One region of the Cohnella sp. GCM10020058 genome, then DNA from elsewhere that is predicted to be linked to it. Evidence: riboswitches for the same ligand, from Rfam matches in the RefSeq annotation. Region 1 holds a riboswitch; each other region holds the start of a gene.
What was found. Region 1 has a riboswitch for cyclic di-AMP ahead of ACFSR7_RS33220 (hypothetical protein). Riboswitches for the same ligand answer to the same signal wherever they lie in the genome.

Region 1 (7,520 bases):
ATTGCCGACGACATTTGCCAGCAATTGCTCCAGCAGCACTTCATCGCCCGACACCAAGGGGACTTGTTCGGGCAGCCGCACCCGCAGCTTGCGATGCTCCTTGTAGTCTTGAACCTGCGACAGCGTCACCCCGATCAGATCCTCCACGTCGCACCAGTTTTTCCGCAGACGAAGCATGCCGCTCTCCAGTTGAACCATGCTGAGCAGATTTTTTACCAACCGGTTCATCCGCAGCGCGCCGTCGCGAATGTTGATCAAGAGCTCCTTCCGGTCCTCGGACGTAAAAAGATCGTCGTCCGCCGCCAGAACGGTGGCTGAGCCGATAATCGCCGCAAGCGGCGTCCGCAGCTCATGGGAGACGGAGTCCAGGATCGCCGTGCGCAGACGCTCGGATTCCGCCGTCAGATGGGCGATCTTGGCCTCCTCGGCCAGCTTGGCGCGGGCGATGGCGCTGGCGGCCAGTCCGCCCAGCGCCTCGAGCATTTGCCGCTGCCCGGCGGTGAAGTGGCTTTTCCGCTCCTTCAAATTAAGCGCGAGCACGCCGTATACGCGGTCCTCGGTTCGCAGCGGCAAGTAATAGCCGGGCGCATCCCGCAGCGTGTTGGAACCGTAGCCGATCGCTTCGCCGTGATCGAAGGCCAGCTTGGCGGTCGCTTTTTCCGCTTCGCCGCGTCCCCAGTCGCTATCCGCGGCGGAGCGGTTGGTGAGCTTCAGATTGCCCGTCGTGTCCGGCATATAAATGGCGATCTCGCTGCCCATCGATTGCGCCGCTTGAGACGAGACGTTATCGAGCAGCACATGCACGTCGGTAATCGCGTTCATCTGCCTGCTCAGCGTGTATAGCGCTGCCGTCTGCGCTTCCCTCTGCTCGGAGTAAAGCAGCTGCTGCTTAAGCCTCGAAGCGAGGCTGGCGGTGAGCGCGGCGACGGCCACATATACGACGAACGAAATCACGTAACGCAAGTCCGCGACCGAGAAGCTGAGCGTCGGCGGAACAAAAAAGAAATCCAACGCGACAATCGCGAGCACGGCCGCGTAGACCGCGGGGCGAAGGCCCCACCAGACCGCGCTGACGAGGATCGGAAACAAATAGATCAGCGCAATATTGACCAGATCGAACGCAAGGCCGAGCAGATGCATCACGATCGTCATAAGCGCGACCAGCAGGGTGATGCTTGCATAAGGCCGCCAGAGCGCCCATAGAGCTTGCAGGTTACGCACGAATTTACACTTCCCGCCCGTACGAATTTCCGGACTCGTTTTCCTTAAGGTTACTGTAAAAAGCGGAGAAAATAAACCGTAAAGAGGTGTAAAAATACTATAAAAATCACTCATAATCTTAATAATATTCAGTATTCGAGAGGAAACGGGAGTACGGTACTTTTTTTATTTCCATTTTGAATGAATTTTATTGAATATCGACTTAAATCCAATTTGGGCTCCTTTACAGCAATGGAGGCCGGGCGTAAGATACGTGCAGAACGATGCCTTGCAAGCACGGAGGCAGCGGATAGACAGTTCGATGAGGGAAGGGATCCGGAGACTGTTTTAACTCGTAAGACGCTGAATCCTGGAACGAGCAGGAACGGGGGAACCAATCGGGGCCATAGAAGGCTCCATGGGGTGAATCGCCTGGCACATGACTGTGTCCGGCGTAGGGCGACTCTCTCGCCCGAATCCGACAGCTAACCTCGCAAGCGTATCGGAGAGGCAACACTTGTCGCGCGCGATCCAAGACGACGGTCTTGATCAGGAAGCCGCGGTAAAGGTTCCTCCTTTGCCGGGCTTCTTTTTTGTTGCCTTCTTCTTGTATTCGGAGGGGGAGCTTATGGAACAACGTCGTCTTTTGGTGGCTGCGCCCAACGCGGCGGGAAGAGCGTTCATTCGTCAGGCGCTGTACGAGAAGCTGCCGGTAGCCGCGCTCACGAACAACGGCAGGGAAGAAAAGGCGCTAAGAAAGATCGGAGTAAGCGAAGTTGTGCATGTAAATACTTCCTGTATAAAAGAGAACGCTGCCTCTTCCGTATTTCCGATTGGACGGGTGTTCATTTTTGAAAACAGTCTGCCGCTGACTTGCCGGTATTTGCAATGGGCGGCAGAGCGTTCGTGTCTTGCGATTACTGTCGTTACGCACGCCTGGCATCCGGAAGTCATTTACAAAAAGCTGGGCGCAGCATACGTGGTGCGCACACAAACCGGGGAAGTCGGATTTCTGCTCGACCGCCTGCTCGATTGATTTCAAAAAGGAGTGTATGAGCTTGCTGGATATTTGGATGACGTTGACGTTACTGGCCGCGTTTGCGCTTGTCGCCGGATTTGTAATCTGGTGCGACAGATCGATCGACGATGCGGGAGGCGAGCGCGCATGACGATCGTGCTGATTTTCACCGGACTGCTGCTGATCTACCTGGTGTACGCCTTGCTGCATCCGGAGAAATTTTAACGATACGCTGATCTGAGTCGCTTTAGCCCAAGGAGGAAAGGCCATGGATTTCTTGCAAATCGTCATCGTCATCGGCATTCTCGTGCTGATCGCCAAGCCGCTCGGAAATTACGTTTTCCACGTCTTCTCGAATGAGCCCAATCGCACCGATAGGCTGTTCGGCTGGGCCGAGAAGCCGATCTTCGCGGTCATCGGATTAAAAACGCGCATCGGAATGAGCTGGAAACGATATGCGATCAGCTTCGTCGCGACCAACTTCGTGCTCGTGGCAGTCAGCTACATTCTGCTGCGGGTGCAGAGCGGCTTGCCGTTTAATCCGAACGGCATCGGCAATATGGAGCCGACACTCGTCCTGAATACGGTCATCAGCTTCATTACGAATACGAACCTGCAGCACTACAGCGGCGAGACGGGCTTAAGCTACTTTTCGCAGATGGCGGTCATCATGATGATGATGTTCACGTCCGCGGCGACCGGGTTCTCGGTGGCGGTGGCGTTCGTCAGAGGCATTACGAGCAAAGGCAGGACGCTGGGCAACTTCTTCGAGGACTTCGTCAAGGCGCATACGCGGATTTTTTTCCCGCTGGCGATTCTGGTCACGCTGGCGCTGGTGGCGCTGCAGGTGCCGCAGACGCTGGACCCGACGCTGTCGGTGACGACGCTTCAGGGCGCCGCGCAGCAGATCGCGATCGGACCTGTTGCCTCGCTGGAAGCGATCAAGCATCTGGGCACGAACGGCGGCGGCTTTTTCGGCGCGAACTCGGCGCATCCGTTCGAGAATCCAAGCGCGCTGACCAACGTAATCGAGATTTTGTCGATGTGGGCGCTGCCTGCCTCGCTGCCTTTTATGTACGGCAGGTTTGCCAAGAGCCGCAAGCACGGCTGGGTCATTTTCTCGGCCATGATGGCTTTGTTCCTCGTGTTTCTAACGGTCGCCTACACGGCGGAGAAGAGCGGCAATCCCGCGCTTGAAGCGCTCGGCATCGACGCTTCGCAGGGCAGCATGGAAGGCAAGGAAGTACGCTTCGGCATCGCCCAGTCCGCGCTGTTCACCACGGTGACCACTGCGGCGACGACGGGCACGGTCAACAATATGCACGATACGCTCACGCCGCTAGGCGGCCTGGTGCCGCTCTCCGAGATGATGCTGAACGTCGTATTCGGCGGCAAAGGCGTCGGTCTCGTCAACATGCTGATGTACGCGATGCTCGCCGTGTTCATCTGCGGTCTCATGGTCGGCCGGACGCCGGAATTCCTCGGACGCAAGATCGAGCCGCGCGAGATGAAGCTGATTGCGGTCGCGATCCTGGCGCATCCGTTCATTATATTGGCGCCGACGGCGATCGCTTTTCTAACCGACCTGGGCAAAGGATCGATATCGAATCCCGGGTTTCACGGGATCTCGCAGGTCCTGTACGAATATACGTCGTCGGCAGCCAACAACGGCTCAGGCTTCGAGGGGTTGGCGGACAATACGCCGTTCTGGAATATTACGACCGGTCTCGTCATGTTTTTCGGACGCTACGTTTCGATGATCGCGCTGCTGGCCGTCGCCGGATCGATGACGCGCAAGCAATGGGTGCCCGAGACGATCGGTACGTTCCGCACGGATAACGCGCTGTTCACCTTCCTGCTGATCGGGACGGTCATTCTGATCGGCGCGCTGACCTTCCTGCCCGCGATCGTACTCGGACCTGTCGCAGAACATCTGACGATTCGCTAATTATGAGATGGAGTGAAGCTGCCGTGAACGATAAACGCAAAAAAAGCATGTTTTCCGGACCGCTGGTCGCAGACGCCCTGAAGGCGAGCGCGATCAAGCTGAATCCGGCGGTCATGATGAAAAATCCGGTCATGTTCGTCGTCGAGGTCGGCACGGTGATCGTGCTGCTCATGACGCTGTTTCCCGGTTATTTCGATGCGAAGGACCGCATCGGCTTCAATCTGGCGGTATTCCTGATCCTGCTCTTCACGGTGCTGTTCGCCAACTTTGCCGAAGCGCTGGCGGAGGGCAGAGGCAAGGCGCAGGCCGATACGCTGAAGCGGACGAAAAAAGAAATTACGGCCAATAAGGTCGTAAACGGCGGCGGCGTGAAAACCGTGCCTTCGACCGAGCTTCGCAAGGGGGACGTCGTCGTCGTCTCGCAGGGCGAGATGATTCCCGGGGACGGCGAAGTGATCGAGGGGCTTGCCTCCGTCGACGAGTCTGCGATCACCGGCGAGTCCGCTCCGGTCATCAAGGAGGCGGGCGGCGACTTCAACTCCGTCACGGGCGGCACGCGCGTCATCAGCGACCGGATCAAGGTGAGAATCACGAGCGATCCGGGGGAGACATTTATCGACCGTATGATCGCGCTGGTCGAAGGCGCCAAGCGGCAGAAGACCCCCAATGAGATTGCGCTGAATACGCTGCTCATCAGCCTGACGATCATCTTCCTGATCGTCGTCGTCACGCTCGGCCCGATCGCGTCCTATGTGGACGTCAAGCTGGAGGTGCCTGTGCTGATCGCGCTGCTCGTCTGTCTCATTCCGACGACGATCGGCGGGCTGCTGTCTGCGATCGGCATCGCCGGCATGGACCGGGTGACGCAGTTCAACGTGCTCGCGATGTCGGGCAAGGCGGTCGAGGCCGCGGGCGATATCAACACGATGATTCTCGACAAGACCGGCACGATCACCTTCGGCAACCGGATGGCCAGCGATATCGTGCCGGTCGGCGAAGCCCGCATCGAGGAGACGGCCGCCTGGGCGGCGATCGCTTCCATCCAGGACGAGACGCCGGAAGGCCGCTCCGTGCTGGAATGGATGAAGAAAAACGGAAATGCCTACGACGCGCAGTTAGGCGTAGGCGGCAGTTTCGTGGAATTCAAGGCCGAAACGCGGATGAGCGGCATCGATCTGCCGGACGGCCGCCAAGTCCGCAAGGGCGCCGTCGATGCGATCCGCAAATGGGTCGCGGCGCAGGGCGGCGCCGTTCCCGAGGATCTAAGCAAGCAGGCGGACCGGATTGCCTCGGAGGGCGGTACGCCGCTGGCCGTGGCGGTCGACAAGCGGATATTCGGCGTCATCTACCTCAAGGATACGGTGAAGCCGGGGATGAAGGAGCGGTTCGACCAGCTGCGCGCGATGGGCATCAAGACGATCATGTGCACGGGCGACAACCCGCTGACCGCGGCGACGATCGCCAGGGAAGCGGGCGTGGACGACTTTATCGCGGAGAGCAAGCCGGAGGACAAGATCGCGGTGATCCGGCGCGAGCAGGCTGACGGCAAGCTGGTCGCCATGACCGGCGACGGGACGAACGACGCGCCGGCGCTCGCGCAAGCGGACGTGGGGCTGGCGATGAACAGCGGTACGACGGCTGCCAAGGAAGCGGCCAACATGGTCGATCTCGACTCGGATCCGTCCAAGATCATCGAGGTGGTCGCGATCGGCAAGCAGCTGCTCATGACCCGCGGCGCCTTGACGACCTTCAGCATCGCCAACGATATCGCCAAATACTTTGCGATCATCCCGGCCATGTTCATGCTGGCGATTCCGCAGATGGACACGCTGAACGTCATGCAGCTCGGCTCTCCGCTGTCGGCCATCCTGTCGGCGCTCGTGTTCAACGCCATCATCATTCCGCTGCTCATCCCGCTGGCGATGAAGGGCGTCGCGTATCGGCCGATGAGCGCCTCGCGCCTGCTCAGCCGCAATCTGCTCGTCTACGGCTTGGGCGGGATCGCGGCCCCCTTCGTCGGCATCAAGCTGATCGATCTGCTCGTCCATGTCTGGATCTGATCGCGCGACAGCGACCGAGCTTGATTCCAATGAACTTCATTCATGTTCGTAAGCTTATTTATCAGGAACCTATCTGAAAAGAAAGAAGGAACCGGCCATGAGTACGTTTGTGCAGGACCGGCAGGAAGACGAGGGGACGCGCTCCGGAGGCTCGACGCTCTGGATCGCCTTGCGCATCAGTCTGCTATTCATCATATTGTGCGGTATCGTCTATCCGCTCGTCAGTACGGGGCTTGCGCAGCTGCTTTTCCCCCATCAGGCGAACGGCAGCTTGCTCAAGGATAAGGCCGGCAACGTCGTCGGCTCCGAGCTGATCGGGCAGACGTTCACGGATTCGAGCTACTTCCAGGGTCGTGTATCGAGCATCGACAATAAGGCGGAGGCATCGGGCTCCAACAACTACGCGCCCTCCAGCGCGGACCTGCTTGCCCGCGTCAAGGAATCGATGGCGCAGTGGCAGAAGGAAAACCCGGATGTGCCGGTCGACCGATTGCCGATCGCGCTGATCACCAACTCAGGCTCGGGGCTCGATCCGCATATTACGCCGCAGTCGGCGCAAGTGCAAATTCCGAGAATCGCCAAGCTGACCGGCTTGTCCGCGGCCGAGCTGACGTCGCTGGTGGACGCTAATACCGAAGACCGCGATCTTGGCGTCTTCGGCGACAAGCGTGTGAACGTACTGAAGCTCAACCTGGCTTTGAAAGAAAAGCTGGGCAAATAAGCAAGCGAGAAAGCCCTGTCCGAGCGTTTTTGTCGGCCGGGGCGGTTGCCTATATACGATTGGCGCCCTAATCCATTGCAAATAAAAGAGGTGCATTCTTTTGCCTGTCGCCAAGCTCAACGGAACGTCGCTTTACTACGAGACGCAAGGAAGCGGAACCGCCCTGATGTTTATTCACGGGCACGGCTGGACGCATCGCATGTTCAAGCCCCAGCTCGATTATTTTTCCAAGCGATACCGGGTCATCGCCTGCGATCTGCGCGGCAACGGCCGCTCCGGCGAATTGCGGCAGTCGCCGGACGACATTATCGATACGCAGTGCCTCGATCTGATTATGCTGCTGAACGCGCTCCATATCCGCGAGGCGGTGTTCGTCGGCATAGCCTATGGCGGACTGATCGTGCAGCAGATCGCGAAGCAGTACCCGGGGCGGGTCAAGGCGATCGTCATCGCCGACAGCTTCTGCCGCAGCGAGGCTTCGACGCTCATGGGCAAGCTTCAACTGGCGGCGGCGTATCTTAGCTGGGTGGATTACTATGCGCCCGGCGAGCTGTTGCTTCCCTCGCTGCGCCT
Region 2 (7,520 bases), on a different contig from region 1:
CCTGCTCGGCGAGCTCGTCCAGGAGCGGATGCGCGGAGCGAATCTGCTGCTCATCACCGCCTTCCTGACGCCCAAGCAAGAGCTTGCCGTGCGGAAGCTGCGACAGGCGGGCAACCGGGTAGAGCTCTTGCTACTCTACAAGGACAGGCAAACATCACGCCAAGCTGCAGGAGGAACGCCATGAAGCTTATGCTCCGTAGTCTGGCTGACGCGCTGGCCGCTTATCCGCTTCTGTTGGTACTCCACGCGCAATCCGGTCTCGCCCTCCCGACAGTCGGCTGGATCGCGCTCGCTTGGCTTGGCGCCGCGGTCGGGAGGGCGCTCCCCACGCTGCTGCGCGGCAAGCTGCCCGCATCGCTCGTCCACCTCGCGCTCATCGCGGCATTCGTCGCCGCCGCATGCGCAGCCGATCGGCGGCAGTTGTGGCTCGTGCTGCCGCTTGGCCTCTTGTCGTGGATCGCCCGCTTCGACTGGGCGCGCATCGTGCGCTGCTCCGTCGCGGTCGGCCTCCACGCCATCGTTCTCGCGGCAGCGTCGCAGCTCGACATTGCGGACGGCGCGAGGCCGCTGCTGCTCGCGGCGGGCATCGTCTGGCTGGCAGCCGCGCTGTATTTCCTGCAGGCCAAGTCGCTGGGCGAAGCCGGCCTGCACGCCGGCCTCGTGACGAGACGGCTCGCTGCTGCGGGCAAGCGATATCTCGCATTGTGGGGCATCGTCGTCGCGCTCGTCTTTCTCCCGTTCGCGGGACTTCCGATCTGGCCGCAGGTCCGTCGGCTCATCCGCTGGCTGCTCTCGCTCGTCCCCGCCGGCGAATCTGCTCCGGAGCAGACGCCCCAGCCGGAGCCGTCCGCGCAGCCGCCGGCATTCCCGCCGCAGGAGGCCGGCACCGGACGGCTGTGGGTATGGTTAGAGTATGCGCTTTATGTCGTACTCGCGCTGCTGGCGCTTGTCGTCGTATATCGCCTGGCGCGACGATATTTGCTCAACGCTGTCTGGTGGCGACGCATCTCGGATCGCGTGAAGGCGTGGTACGGCAGGCTGCTTGCAGGACGGCGCGCGGCCGAGACGGATCTCGGCTACACCGAAGAGCGAGAGAGCTTGCTTCAGGGGGATAAGTTGCTGAGCCGACTATTCTCGCGAAACAGGTCGAAGTCAAGGCGATCGCTCCGGCGAGAGGACTGGACGGCGATGTCTGCGGAGGACCGGGTCAGAAGCCTGTATGCCGCGCTGCTCGCCGATGCGGTCAAGGAAGGATACGTTCACCGGGAATCGCTGACGCCGTCGGAGACGATCGGGGCAATCGAAAAGTGGCGCGAATTAAACCAAGCGCCGCAGGCCCGCGCATCGGAGGCGGCATCCCGAGGCTGGCTGGCGAAAGTGTCCCGTCCGCTCGGCGAGCTGTACGGCAGAGCTCGCTACGGCGGCCGGGTAAAGCCGGAGGAAGCCGATCGCCTCGGCGCAGAATTTCCCTGGAAAGCATGACGAAAAAAAGAGGGCCTTGGCTTACGGCGCCAAAGCCCGTTTTTTTGCGCAAATTTCTACGTCAGGTCTGTTTCAAAATCTTTACAGCAAGGGTACAACCTAAGTAACCTCTCCATTCACTCCAAGCAGCAGCAAAGACCCGCTTTGGGGGCGGGTCTTTGCCTAAGCATTCCACTTCAACCGAGTTTACACGTGATCGATTGCCACGGACGTGTAGGTGTCGGAGTCCATTACGCGGCGAGCGCCGACGTAGCGCTTCGCATAATACTTTTCATCCAGATCCGAGATCGTAACACCCTTGGAAGCCGAGTGTGCAAATTTGTTGTCACCGACATAGATGCCTACGTGGGACACGCCTTCGCCGCTCGTATTGAAGAATACGAGGTCTCCCGGACGAAGATCTTCGCGAGCAACCTTGTCGCCCATGGCGAATTGGCCTTTGGACGAGTGAGGCAGCTTGACGTCGAACTTCTTGAAAACATAAGCCGTGAATCCGGAGCAATCGAAGCCGCTGGTCGTCGTGCCGCCGTAATCGTAATCGATGCCGATCAGCTTGGAGACGGTCGAGTCGAGCTTGGAAGCTGCGGATGCGCTGCCCAACTGGAAAGCCAGGAGGCAGGTTAAAGCAAGTAGAAGTACTGTAACTTTGCGCAAAACAAGAAGCTCCTTCCAAGTGCCTACGAGGTTAGCTGGAGGGTTCGGTTGAAGGTTCCCTATGGCTTCTGCGCGAGGCAAAGCCAATTCACCCGGTAAAGACTGGTTCCCCCGTTTCCCAGTGCGCGGGAATTCGGCAGTTTTCGCACCTTAGCTTTAGAAATTCGATTTTTAGGCCCCAACTCCTGCTCCTTCAAGATTAGAAATCCTTAATGTCCCAAATTAAAAGGACTATGCTGGCGACATCTCCAAACCCAAGCGCAGCAAGGGATGCGGGGTTTACGCCCGCGAAAGGCCAAGCCTATGAATAAATGAGAAAGATTAAGAGGGCGCAAGTCTTCGACACGGCTGCAGTCGCAAGAGTATGATCGTAGTCTATGCCGCCCTCTCGACCGATATTAATAGCCTGCAAAAAAAGAGACGGCGCTCCGCCCATCTTCCGATGAACGGCGCGTCCGTCTCTTGCTGTTTTTAAGCGTTGTTTCAAGCTTCTTCGCGCTGCCACAAGCGATGCTGGCAGGCCGCCGTCCAGAGCGCGATCGTTGACCGGACGAAGTGGAATGCCTGGTTCAGCGCGATCGCCAGCAGGCCGGTCCAGATCAGCGTGGCGCCGGATACGGCGGCGGAACCGAGCAGGGAGAGCAGGGGCAACAGGATCGTCACGCCAAGCAGAGGGAGCAGGCGGCTTACCGAGCGAAGCGCCCCCTGCCAGGGGCTGCCCCCGGCCGCGGCGCTGAACTGCATGAACAAAAAGGGAAGGTGCACCGCCAGCATCCAGAGCGTCCAGCCCGCGGCGTAAGGAAGCATCTGTCCGAGCCATGACGCGGCATCGGGCATTTCCATATATGCGTTTCGTCCGAACGGAATCAGCCAGATTGCCGGAGCCAAGGCAATCAGCTTCTCGGCGCCGTAGAGCAGCGACACTTTTTTCCAAGCCTGCCGGATGCCCTTGAGCACTTGGGTGCCGCCCTGATCTTCCGCGTTGGCGAAGGAGTAGTAAAGTCCCGCGTTCAGCACCGGCGTGATCAGCATGCGGAGGAGGAGCATGCCGCCCAGCAAGAGCAGCGTATGATCGGCGAGATCCGTCTTGAGCAGACGAAATTGGGCCTCGATCGCAAAAAGCTGCTTGGCTGCCGCGCCGAGCGGATGTTCGTCCGGGTACCGGGTCAGGATCGGCGCCACGACCGAGTCGATAAACCGGTAGAGGAAAAATCCCCACAGCAGGCGGTAAAGGAACAAGGCGACGAGCACGTATTTGTGCCGCTTGGTCGTCTCCCAGCCTTTTCGGATCGCGTCGTTCATGTCGGTTCCCCCTCCTTCACCAGGCCATGCTGCCGACGATCGCGTCGATCAGCTGTCCCAGCGTGACGTCGAGCTTGGTCCGCTTGCGCACGGGCGCTTCAGCCTTCAGATAGTTGTCGTAACGACTGTGATCGAGCACGATATCGAGCATCGGATCGACCGCTACGTACGATAGCGGTGATGCCGACTGCAATCGGATCTGGATGTGGCTCTGAATGCCGTCCCATGTCTTGCGGACGGTTTTGCCGTCCTTGAAGCCAAATTGCACCGTCGCGGCCTGCGGGCTGCCCTGGGTCCTCGTGAGCAGGACGATGGACTGATAGCCGCCCTCGCCGTCCGGTTCCGTGCGGATGGAGGCGACCGCGAAGTCGGCCGATTCTCCCCGGTACACATAGGCCTGGAAGAAGTCCTTCCAGTCATCCCTGGTAACGGCCTCGACGACGCGCTGAAAGCTTTGGCTGTCGGGATGCTTAAAGCGATATTTCTGAAAATAAGTCCGCATGATTTTCGACATCGTTTTCTCCCCGGTCTTGGCCTCGATTGCCTTGAGCACGAGCTTGCCGCGCATATACACGTTTTCCGCATAGGCATCCGAACCGCCGTAATCCCATGCGTCAAGCTTGAGCGGCATCGGGTTTGTCATGTAAAGGGATTCGATCGGCGTGCGGGCCGAGACGCCGTAGATGGCAGCCATCAGCTTATCTTCGGTATAGGAGGTGAAGGCCTCGTCCAGCCAAGCTTCCTCGAATTCATTCGAAGCGACGATGCCGTACCAATATTGATGCGCGATCTCGTGGACAAGCGTGCGCTCGAGCTCATAGCCCGGATTGTCATCTTTCGCCGCCGCGCCGGTGACGAGCGTCGGGTATTCCATGCCGCCGGCGCCCTCCGCGTCGGCAGGGGGGACAACGATGGAGAGCGTCGTGTACGGATAGTCGCCGTACCATTCGCCGAGCTTGGCCAGCGCGGATTTGGCCGCGTGCATGTAGCGTTCCTCCTGCTTCGCGTGCAGCGGGTCCAGGTACAGCTTGATCCGTACGCCGGGCACGCCGGCCGAGGAGAAGGAATCCTCCGCAGTCACGAAGTCGGGAGAAGCGGACCAGGAGAAATCATGCACGTCTTCTGCGTAAAATTGGTACGTTTTCCGTCCGTCCTTGACGACGGGCTGTTTGTATTGGAAGCCGGTCGCCGCCACGGTGCGGTCCTCGGGCACGTCGATCTTGACGCCGTATACGCCGAAGTCCGCGTAAAATTCAGAATTGCCATGGTACTGGTGGAGGTCCCAACCCTCCGCGGTGCGGCCCCGGACGCCCGTCGTCTCGTAAGCGGCGACCTTCGGGAACCATTGACCCGCCATGACGAAGTCCCCCGCCTGTCCCATGCGGGCGAATACCTGGGGCAGCTTGACGGTGAACTTCATGCGGACGGTAACGGTCTGACCCGGCGCGACGGCCTTCGGCAAGCGGAAGGAGGCCAGCGTCCGGTCCTGTGCGTTGCCGTCGTCCGGCTGGACGTAGCGAAGGCGCGGCAGCAACGTCTCGCCGTCCTCGGTCGTCAGCTCGCTCAGCTCCATGGCGCCGTCCTTGCCCGGCGTCATCTTCACGCCGCGCAGCTGGCCGTTCGATTCGTTCAGGAACGTACTGCCGGGCGCGAACGCGTTCGGATACAAATGAAGGTACAGATCCGTCACGGGCTTGCGACCGGGGTTTTTCCAAGTCAGCGTCTCGGAGCCTTCAAGCCGGCCGCCGTCCACAAGCTTGACCGAGATGTCGTAGTCGACGATCCGGTTGCTGAGCGCGACGGACGGCTGCGGTGCCGGAATCGGAGAAGGCGGGAATTGCGGCGCCGCTGCGGCGTTGTGCTGCCCTTCCGAAGCGTTCGAAGCATCCGGGGCGTTCGAAGCGGCGGAGTCGGCAGACGCTCCGGCAGGATCGGCAGCAGCGTCGGCTTCAAGCGCGCCGGCCGAATCGCCGGAGTCCCGGGAGGCGGCCGCAAGCGGGTCCTGTGCGGCATAGGCGGGCAGGGTGAACTGAGACTGCCAGGCGGCATCGAATCCGAAGCTGGCCGAGCTCAGCAGCACGGCGGCGGAGACGGCGAGCGCGGCGATACGATAAATGGGGCGTTGGGGCATGACGGTAACCCTCCCGTTGACAAGCATCTAGCAGATGTATATGTGGGTTGTCCGCAGATTATATCTTTGTCCCAAACAATTGAAATTCGCGCGCCATCGCAAGCAGCAAGCCCGGCATCGGAAGGACAAGCCGGTCTAGCCGGTTGTCCATCTACATAGAATGGGTATAACTATATTAGAAGGAGGGATGGTCATGAACCCCATTCATCGCACGCTCCGCTTGATCGCGGCAGGCACGGCTGCCGCCGCGTTCGCGGGAATCCCATCCATAGCTCTCGCCGGGCCTCCCTTGGCCGGCGGCGTATCCGACGGCGGCACGCTGCCGATCGCGCGCACGGAAACCGTATTTACGAATCACGACCCCGAGTTGGCGAAGACGTTGAACCTTCGGGAAGGAATTGATATTGAGGCCGATCTCGACGAATCGGGACGTCCGATCAGATGGCGGGTACTGGCGGACGGCTCGCTCCGGTTCGCCTTCATGCAGGCGGCCGAGATCGATTACTTAAAGAAGCCTGAGGTCAAGTTCGAGGATTTGACCGGCGACGGCGTACCGGAGCTGCTCATCTACCGCAAAGCGGCGAAAGTCGAGGCGGGAACAGGGCTTAGCGTCTACGACGGAGCGGATAGCTTCAGGTTATTGTTCGACGTGACCGATCCTGCTTTTACGATCGCAGACCTGGCGCAGCGCTACGAGTTGAAGGGAACCGCAGGCGGAGGCGTCAAGCTGACCGATCCGGCAAGCGGGCTGAGCGGCGTCATCCCTGGCGTTCGCGCTAAGGGAGCGGCTGTGGATCCGGTGTCCGCTTATAAAATTTCCTCCGGAAAAATCGTTGCGGTGCAGCGCGTATCGACGGGAGAGTCGGACGGCGAGCGTTCGGCAATCGGATGGCTGACAACCGCTTATACGTACCGGTATGGCGCGTTCGTGCCAGAGCTCGAGACGCTGAGTGACGCGAGCGGCAAGTCGCTCGTGCAGAAGGACTTGCTCGCATCCAAAGGACCGACGACGCCGGACGACGATATTTAAGATATGGAAGCCGCTTGCCGCGGGAAGATGCGGCGAGCGGTTTTTTTGCATATCGGAAAGTATAAATTTGGAGGCGGTCGTGGGCAGGAAGCGCGGTTTGGCGGGTCGAAGAAATTGCATTTGTACATGTATTTCCTGCAGGCCAACGACAAGCGTTCGAAAAGATGCAAATGTGCAGGTAAATTCAAAGCTCAAGCTGGAAATGGGGCTGATGAATGAAAATGACTGCGCTTTTGCATCTATCCTGTTAAAAAGGGCCGAGATCGACGAATATAGATGTATATTTGCAGGCAGTGCGGCAGCTTTGGGTATCGCAAGACCCAAAAAGACCTTAAGGGCGAACTTTATTGCGATTTTTCTTAACGCAAGGAAATGGTTTGTCCCAGCTCCAGCAGCTCTCGCGACTAACGCTCTTCCGCAAGACTGTTCCGGGGGCAGCGGCGCCGCGTGGTGCTTTTTATGCTGCTTTTCGATAAAATAGGATTAGCGAAAAGGATGGAGGATGAGTCGTGGATACGAACGCGAACGATCAGCAGCCGAAGCCGGAGAAAAAGAAGCTGGCGCTGAATGTAGTGAGCAGTAAGGAACATAAAGGCTTCGGTGCGGGAACCATCGATCTGAGCCAGGTATCGCCCGTCATCATCGACGGCGGAGAGGCCTATATCGACGTAGGCGCGATGCATGCGAAGAGCAAGGTGGAGAAGGGCATCAAGTTCTCGCAGGAAAAGGAAAACGTCCCGAACGGACGCCAGGTGTGGATCGTGTGGGTGGCTGTCGACCGCGACGAGCGGGGCAGCTTCTATGGGGGCGCTTCGGCGTGCGAGATGCTGATCGATACCGAAGCGCGGCGCGGCTGGAAGCTGCTGGCCGAGCATGTGAACCGGATGGACCGCGCGATCAAGCGCAAGTTCCTGCTCGAGG
Region 3 (7,520 bases), on a different contig from region 1:
ATTGCTTGTTCTGCCTCTCGTTTCTGAGCAAGCCTTAAGTGTAGTTTAACCGCGCACAGCCGACTCTCCAATCCGGGGGAGCCGGCTTTTTTTTGCAGAAGAAACGGGATGGGACACGGTGCGTTGCTGGCATTGAGCAGGCAAATCGAGTAAGCTTAGAAACGTGATGCCGGCATCAAAAACCGGTATAAAAAAGTGGTACGAAATGACGCATATATAATAGAAGAAAAAAATTCGGGACGGTGCGTTGGGCGTTGAATGAAGACGATAACATCATGCTCGGGAAGCCCCAATTGCTGGATGGCGAGCGGTTGGACGACCTGTTGACGCATGCGTATAAAATTATACAGAGCAAAGAGGTTTTCAGCTTCTCGTTGGATGCCGTTCTACTAGCCAGGTTCGCCGACATTCCGAAGAAAGGGAGGATTCTCGATCTGTGCACGGGGAACGGCGTCATCCCGCTGCTGCTCGCAACAAGGACCGATGCATCTATCGAAGGCGTGGAGCTGCAGCCTCGGCTCGCGGACATGGCCAAGCGGAGCGTCGCTTACAACGAGTTACAATCGCGGATCCGCATTCGGGAAGCGGACCTGAAGACACTGCCCGCGCTGCAGGGCAGCGAGGCGTACGAGGCCGTAACGGTGAACCCGCCCTACAAACCCGTCGGTTCCGGAGAGCACAAGGAAAATCTGCATCAAGCGCTCGCGCGCCATGAGATCGGATGCACGCTGGAGGATGTCGTGGCGGCCTGCGCGAGAAGCGTCCGTGAGGGCGGGCGCGTCTCCATGGTGCATCGTCCGTCCAGGCTGGCGGAGATTATGGCCGCTATGCAGAGGCATCGGCTCGAACCGAAGCGGATGCGCTTCGTGCACTCACGGGCGGGAGCCGAAGCGAATATGGTGCTTATCGAGGCCAGCTTGGGCGGAAGGCCGGAACTTCGCTTGCTCCCGCCACTAATCGTATACGAAGGAGAAGGCCGCACGTATACAGGCGAACTGCTGGACGTATTTTACGGGCGCAAAAAGGAACTGAACGACACGGACACGAGTGAAGGGGCGGAGGATTGAGCGATGAAGGAGAAACGGGATCGCAGCGGGCGAGGAAGGAGTCCGCATGGCGCATTAGAGCGCGCCGAACTGCCGGAAGGCCGCGGACAAGCCCGCGAGCGGAACACCGATCGCACGTCGGCTGCTCAGACACAGCTGCCTCTGCAAGCAGCTGCACAGGTTCAAAAAAGCTTTGGCGCTCGCGAGTCAGGCGGACCGGGCACGCTCTATCTCGTCGCGACGCCGATCGGCAACCTGGAGGATATGACGTTCAGGGCCATTCGTACGCTAAAGGAAGCCGACCTCATCGCAGCCGAGGATACGCGCCAGACGCGCAAGCTGCTCACGCACTTCGATATCTCTACGCGTCTGGTCAGCTACCACGAGCATAATAAGAGAGCGAGCGGACCGGAGCTTGTCCGGCTGTTGGCCGAAGGCACGACAATCGCCCTGGTGAGCGACGCCGGCATGCCGGCCATCTCCGATCCGGGCGCCGATCTCGCGGCTGCGGCCGCCGAGCAAGGCATACCGGTCGTTCCCATTCCGGGCGCAAATGCCGCGCTTTCCTCGCTCATCGTATCCGGCTTGCCGACGGAACGGTTCCTGTTCGCAGGCTTCCCGCCCCGGGACCGCAAGGGAATAGAATCCTTCCTCGCCCGTCTGGATCGGGAAGAAGCCACGCTCCTGTTGTACGAATCTCCGCATCGGCTCAAAAAGACCGTGGAGGCGGTCGCCGAGCGGTGGAGCGGCCGACGGATCGCGGTCGTGCGGGAGCTGACGAAAAGGCATGAAGAGATTGTACGGGGCACAGCCGAAGCTTGCCTGCAATATATAGAAGCCCATCCGCCCCTGGGTGAATGCTGTCTGGTCATCGAAGGCGCGGATCCGTCAGCGGCTTTGTCGGCCGATCCTAGCGAGGCCTGGTGGTTCGAGCTGACAACGGCCGAGCATGTCGCCAGATACGAAGCGCAGAACGGCGAAAATCGCAAGGAAGCGATGCGGTTGGCGGCGCGCGATCTAGGCTTGTCCCGCCGGGAAGTGTACCAAATGTTGCTCGAAGAAGAAAAAGACCCCTCCGCGGACTAAGTCCGGGAGGGGTGGCAAGGAGATATAAAAAGGTTAGAAATAACGATGTTGGTAAGTGCTTCTTCCATTATAAACGAATTTCTCTAATTTGTCACACGGTTGCAGGTAAATCCTTCAAGCATTCTCTGCAAACGATTTTTCCCTTAAAATAAATAACGTTGTCCGCATTGCCGCAGAAGATGCAAGCCGGTTCGTATTTCTTCAGCATGATGCGCTCGCCGTCCACATAGATTTCCAGCGCATCCTTTTCCCCGATACCCAGCGTTCTGCGCAGCTCGATCGGAATGACCACACGACCCAGTTCATCCACTTTCCGTACAATGCCCGTCGACTTCAACATTTGGAAATCCTCCCTCATTCGCGTAAAATAAGATTAAACGAAATGTCGGAGAACCTCCGCATATTCGCCATCATTCGACAAAATTCTTTCTTTTCCGTACTCTATCGTACCAACGATTCCCAAATAAGTCAACCAGAAATAGTGGCTTCTTTAGCTGAAATTTAGCTGAATACCCGCTAACTTCCACAGTTTAGCACCAATTCACCAATATATTAGGTAAAAAACGGGATTAATTCTTAAAATTAGCGGATGACACCATTCGACAAAATCATAATCGTTTGTCGAATGTGAAGCCCAAACCTACGAGGTGATCGAAACATGTACCGTCTTCGGGAGGAAAAAGTATTCAAGGACCCCGTTCATCAGTCCATCTACGTACAGGAAGCGACGATCTGGAAGCTTATCAACACCGCCGAGTTCCAACGATTGAGGCGCATACGGCAGTTGGGGACTTCGTACCTGACCTTCCATGGGGCAGAGCACAGCCGATTCTCCCATTCGCTGGGCGTATACGATATCACGCGAAGAATTATCAGTCAATTTGAGCGTAACGGATACCAGGACTGGCCGCAAGAGGAAAAAATGGTCAGTTTATGCGCTTCTTTGCTGCACGATGTCGGACACGGTCCTTTTTCCCACGCCATCGAACAAGTGTTCGATACGGATCATGAGGAGTGGTCGTGCGCGATTATATTGGGAGATACCGAGATCAATCGGGTATTAAAGGAAGTAAGCGAGGATTTCCCGCAAAAGGTTGCCGCCGTCATCTGCAAGACGTACGACAAGCCGATCGTCGTGAGCCTCGTGTCCAGCCAGATGGACGCGGACCGAATGGATTATTTGCTCAGGGATGCGTACTTCACGGGCGTGAACTACGGTACCTTCGACCTCGATCGGATCTTGCGCGTGCTGCGTCCTTATAAGGGGCGAATCGTGGTGAAGGAGAGCGGGATGCATGCAGTAGAAGATTATTTGATGTCGAGATATCAAATGTATTGGCAGATCTACTTTCATCCCGTGACGCGCAGTTCGGATATCGTACTGAGGCAAATTTTCATGAGGGCGCGCGAGTTGTTCCGCGGGGGCCATGCGTTCAAATTCCTGCTGCCGCCGCTAGCGCAGTTGTTGAACGGCACGATCGGACTGCGGGACTATCTGGCGCTGGATGAAGCGATGGTACAGACTGCGTTCGGCCAATGGGCGGACGAAGAAGACGAGATATTGGCGGACTTATGTAAACGGTTCTTAAACCGCCGATTGTACAAGTATGTACCCCTCGACAGTCCGCACGAAACACTGGAGGCGGAGCTGCGGGAGCAATGGGAAAGGATCGGTCTGCACCCTGATTACCACCTTCAGATGGACACGCCGACGAACCTTCCCTACGACGTGTACAAGCCAGGATCTCCGGATCCCGAGCCCAAAGAAAAGACCCCCGTCCTCGTGCTGGACGAAAAAGATCGATTGACCGAGATATCTTTAAAAAGCGATATCGTCCGGTCGATCGCGGGACTTCATACCGGGAAGTATTATATCTATTATCCCGAAGACCTGGTGCTCCCGCATGTCCATGATCTTAAACCCGAGATTCGCGAACTGCTGGGTTTATAGATCTTATACCAAATTGATTTGACCAAAGGAGGCGTTCACGACATGCTGTTCGATACGCACGCCCATCTGGACTCACCAAAGTTTGACGACGATAGAGAAGAAGTGATTGCGCGGGCCAAGGAAGCGGGCGTCGGTACGATTGTCAATATCGGCTTCAACCGGGAGACGATCCCGACGACCATTGCATTAGCCGAAAAGTACGATTTTATCTATGCGGCCGTAGGCTGGCACCCGACGGATGCCGTCGACATGCGATTGGAGGATGACCTGGGCTGGATCGAATCACTATGCAGTCACCCCAAAGTCGTGGCGATCGGCGAGATCGGGCTCGATTATTATTGGGACACTTCGCCCAAGGACGTCCAGCAGCTCGTATTCCGCGAACAGATCCGGCTCGCGAAGCGGATCGGCAAGCCGATCATCATTCACAATCGGGATGCTCATGAGGACGTCGTCCGTATTCTTCGCGAAGAAGGAGCAGCCGAGATCGGGGGCATCATGCACTGCTACTCCGGCAGCTGGGAGACGGCCAAGCAATGCTTGGATATGAACTTCTATATCTCCTTCGGCGGGCCGGTCACCTTCAAAAACGCGCGCGTTCCCAAAGAGGTATTGGCCCGTGTCCCCCTGGACCGATTGTTGATCGAAACCGATGCTCCGTACCTTACCCCCCACCCCTATCGTGGCAAGCGAAACGAGTCGTCTTATGTGCAGTTTGTAGCTGATTCCGCCGCGGAAATCACAGGCCTTTCTAGGGAAAAAATAGAAGAAATTACGGATCGAAATGCACGTGTCTGTTTTCGACTCGAAGAAAAAGCGCCAACAAACGCAGAAAAATAAATATTTTCTAAGAAAAAACTAGCTTTTGCCTTCGAAATCCTAAAAATATGGCTGAAATTTGCCTTAAAACGCTGAAATTCGCTCTTTGCACGTTCTTTACACCTTTGGGGCGTGCGGGTTATTATCTAATCCAGAAGTCCGAATATGACATTCCTTTTCCAGTGCGCTTAATCTCCCAGCGGGGAGAGCGGGGGACCCGACGCGGACGATATCGGCGCTTGCCGATGTCCCAGCGGTCCGAGCAATCTTGGGGTGAGTAGCGAACGACGGGCGCCGTCCGGCTGACGGCAGACCGCTTGATCGCTTAGGGCAGACTCTCGACGCCCGAACCCGACAGCTAACCTCGCAAGCGTAGTAGAGAGAGGTAACCTCGTGCCGCCCCATCGTCCCTCGTCCAGTTGAGCGGAAGCCACGACCAGGCCCTCTGTCGCAGGCTTTTTTTGTGCCCGAATTTACGCGTTCGGTGCCGATAGCCGCTAAGACCGCTCCACGGAAGCACCCACGGGATGAATGGCAGGCGCATGACATGCCTCCATAGCTGGGCAAGGCGGCGCAATTCGCTAGTGTGCAAGCCGCTCCACACTAAGCTTCCAGCGCCGTTATCACAAATGGATAGTCGCGTCAGACGAATATCATGTAAAACAGTCGACGGCGAGGCTATGAAGGAGGAACGAGAAAATGGGTGCAATCCCCCTTCAAGGGACCCATGATCCACGACCGACCGGCAAGCTTACCGCAGCGCGATGGTTGCATGAGCATCTGCGTTTGATTCTCTTGAGCGCAATCTTGTCCTTTGCTCTTACCATCTGTCTCATCATGCTGCTGCACGGCGCGTCCGCCAAGAGCGTGACCGTCGTGGACGGCGGGAAATCTACCGTCATCCAAACCCGCACTTCCGATGTCTCCGCCTTGCTTAAGGAGATTGGCATCACGGTCGGTCCAAACGATCGGTTGTCGGCAGCGCTCACGTCCTCGGTAGAGGACGGCACGCGAGTCGTCATCGATCGGGCTATGAGCGTTCAGCTCGTCGCAGACGGGAAGAAAGAGACCAAATATACAACAGTCAAGACGGTGGGTGATCTGCTGCAAAATGAAGGCATCACGCTCTCCGCAGAAGACAAAGTTACGCCGGCACTCACGTCAAAGATCGACGAGGGACTGCAGGTGAAGGTCGTCCGCGTCACACGCGAGGTCGTCACGACCGAGCATCCGATGGCGTACAAAGTTGTCAAGACAGCGGATCAGAACTTGCTGGTCGGCAAGACGAAGGTCATGCAGACGGGCAAGCAAGGCTTACTGGTGAAAAAATTCGAGCGCGTCTACGAAGACGGCAAGCTCGTTAACGAACAGCTCATCTACAAATCGCTTGATCAGCCGATCGTGCAGCAAGTCGTAGCCGTCGGCGCGAAGAAAAAAGCGGCCGTCGTGTCGCTTGCCTACAACAAAGCCGCAGACGAAGTTAAGACACTCCAATTGAACGGCAAATCCGTGAAGGTAAAGAGCGTTTTATCCGGCGTCACGTTAACCGCGTATTCCGCGGGTCCGGCTTCGACGGGCAAAGACGTAGGCGACGCGGGCTACGGCATCACCGCTTCCGGTACCACGGTATCCGAGGGTCGTACGATTGCCGTCGATCCGGATGTCGTGCCTTTGGGCTGGTGGGTCTACATCGAGGGCATCGGCTTCCGCCGCGCGGAAGATACGGGCAGTGCGATCAAAGGCAAGAAGATCGACGTGTACTACGACAGCGAGCGGTATGCGAATAAGTTCGGCAAGAAACGCGGCAACACTGTGTACGTGATCGGACCGGTTAAGCCATCGGCCGCCTGATAGGTTCTTAATTTTTATTACCCGCTATTATTGAGTTTGTGTCTGTTTTATGTCGGAGCGGTCAAGTTTTTTTGGCGGCGGCCTGGTCGGGTCGCTGCATCCTGGGAAGAGGCCTGTGCCTCTTCCCTTTGTCATTTGCGGGATGTCGGCTATAATAGGGCATACGAAGCAATACGAACGGATAGGGGAACGAACGGAGCGAGCGGGGTGAACGGTATCGGCCTGGCTAAGATAGCAGAGATCATCGTTGTGGAAGGCAAGGAGGATACCGTGGCGATCCGAAGGGCGGTCGACGCGGACACGATTGAGACGGGCGGTTCGGCGATCGACGAAAAGGTGCTGCGACGCATCGAGCTGGCCCGCGCACGGCGCGGTGTCATTATCTTTACGGATCCGGACGTGCCGGGCGAGAAAATACGCAAGATTATCGAGGCGAGGGTGCCGGGATGCAGCCACGCGTTCTTGGCGAAGGCCGATGCGCGCGGCAAGGACGGCATCGGCGTCGAGCACGCGAGCCCGGAGGCGATACGCGCGGCGCTGGCACGCGTGCGGCCATCGGCAGGGGGCGGCGCAGTTGCCGTCGCCGATGGAGCGCTCGCGGCGCAGCGCGGCGACGGGGCTTCATCGGCGTCTGCGTCCGAGGCGGCGCTGGCAGGCGCGGACCGGGCAGCGATGGCCGGCGCAGGCGCGGAAGCTGGCCCAAGCGCGGGAGACGGCGAGCCGGAGATCGCCTGGCCGGATCTGATCGATGCGGGGCTGATCGTACA

Region 2: it holds a riboswitch for cyclic di-AMP, as region 1 does, so the genes downstream of both, ACFSR7_RS08465 (C40 family peptidase) here and ACFSR7_RS33220 (hypothetical protein) in region 1, are expected to answer to the same signal.
Region 3: it holds a riboswitch for cyclic di-AMP, as region 1 does, so the genes downstream of both, ACFSR7_RS24480 (resuscitation-promoting factor) here and ACFSR7_RS33220 (hypothetical protein) in region 1, are expected to answer to the same signal.

What each region holds. Positions count from the first base shown of each region.
Region 1 is NZ_JBHUJV010000023.1:2,001-9,520, forward strand. It holds gene ACFSR7_RS33215 (ATP-binding protein) at 1-1,221, opposite strand, end outside; cyclic di-AMP (ydaO/yuaA leader) riboswitch at 1,552-1,715, shown strand; gene ACFSR7_RS33220 (hypothetical protein) at 1,718-2,236, shown strand; gene kdpF (K(+)-transporting ATPase subunit F) at 2,366-2,443, shown strand; gene kdpA (potassium-transporting ATPase subunit KdpA) at 2,487-4,166, shown strand; gene kdpB (potassium-transporting ATPase subunit KdpB) at 4,190-6,226, shown strand; gene kdpC (potassium-transporting ATPase subunit KdpC) at 6,324-6,947, shown strand; gene ACFSR7_RS33245 (alpha/beta fold hydrolase) at 7,048-7,520, shown strand, end outside.
Region 2 is NZ_JBHUJV010000004.1:470,765-478,284, forward strand. It holds gene ACFSR7_RS08455 (DUF58 domain-containing protein) at 1-184, shown strand, start outside; gene ACFSR7_RS08460 (hypothetical protein) at 181-1,482, shown strand; gene ACFSR7_RS08465 (C40 family peptidase) at 1,669-2,136, opposite strand; cyclic di-AMP (ydaO/yuaA leader) riboswitch at 2,142-2,285, opposite strand; gene ACFSR7_RS08470 (hypothetical protein) at 2,620-3,438, opposite strand; gene ACFSR7_RS08475 (M1 family metallopeptidase) at 3,455-5,569, opposite strand; gene ACFSR7_RS08480 (hypothetical protein) at 5,763-6,599, shown strand; gene ACFSR7_RS08485 (YwhD family protein) at 7,109-7,520, shown strand, end outside.
Region 3 is NZ_JBHUJV010000014.1:8,543-16,062, forward strand. It holds gene ACFSR7_RS24450 (initiation-control protein YabA) at 1-38, shown strand, start outside; gene ACFSR7_RS24455 (tRNA1(Val) (adenine(37)-N6)-methyltransferase) at 276-1,067, shown strand; gene rsmI (16S rRNA (cytidine(1402)-2'-O)-methyltransferase) at 1,071-2,132, shown strand; gene ACFSR7_RS24465 (AbrB/MazE/SpoVT family DNA-binding domain-containing protein) at 2,224-2,472, opposite strand; gene ACFSR7_RS24470 (HD domain-containing protein) at 2,791-4,083, shown strand; gene ACFSR7_RS24475 (TatD family hydrolase) at 4,126-4,923, shown strand; cyclic di-AMP (ydaO/yuaA leader) riboswitch at 5,078-5,290, shown strand; gene ACFSR7_RS24480 (resuscitation-promoting factor) at 5,602-6,753, shown strand; gene rnmV (ribonuclease M5) at 6,961-7,520, shown strand, end outside.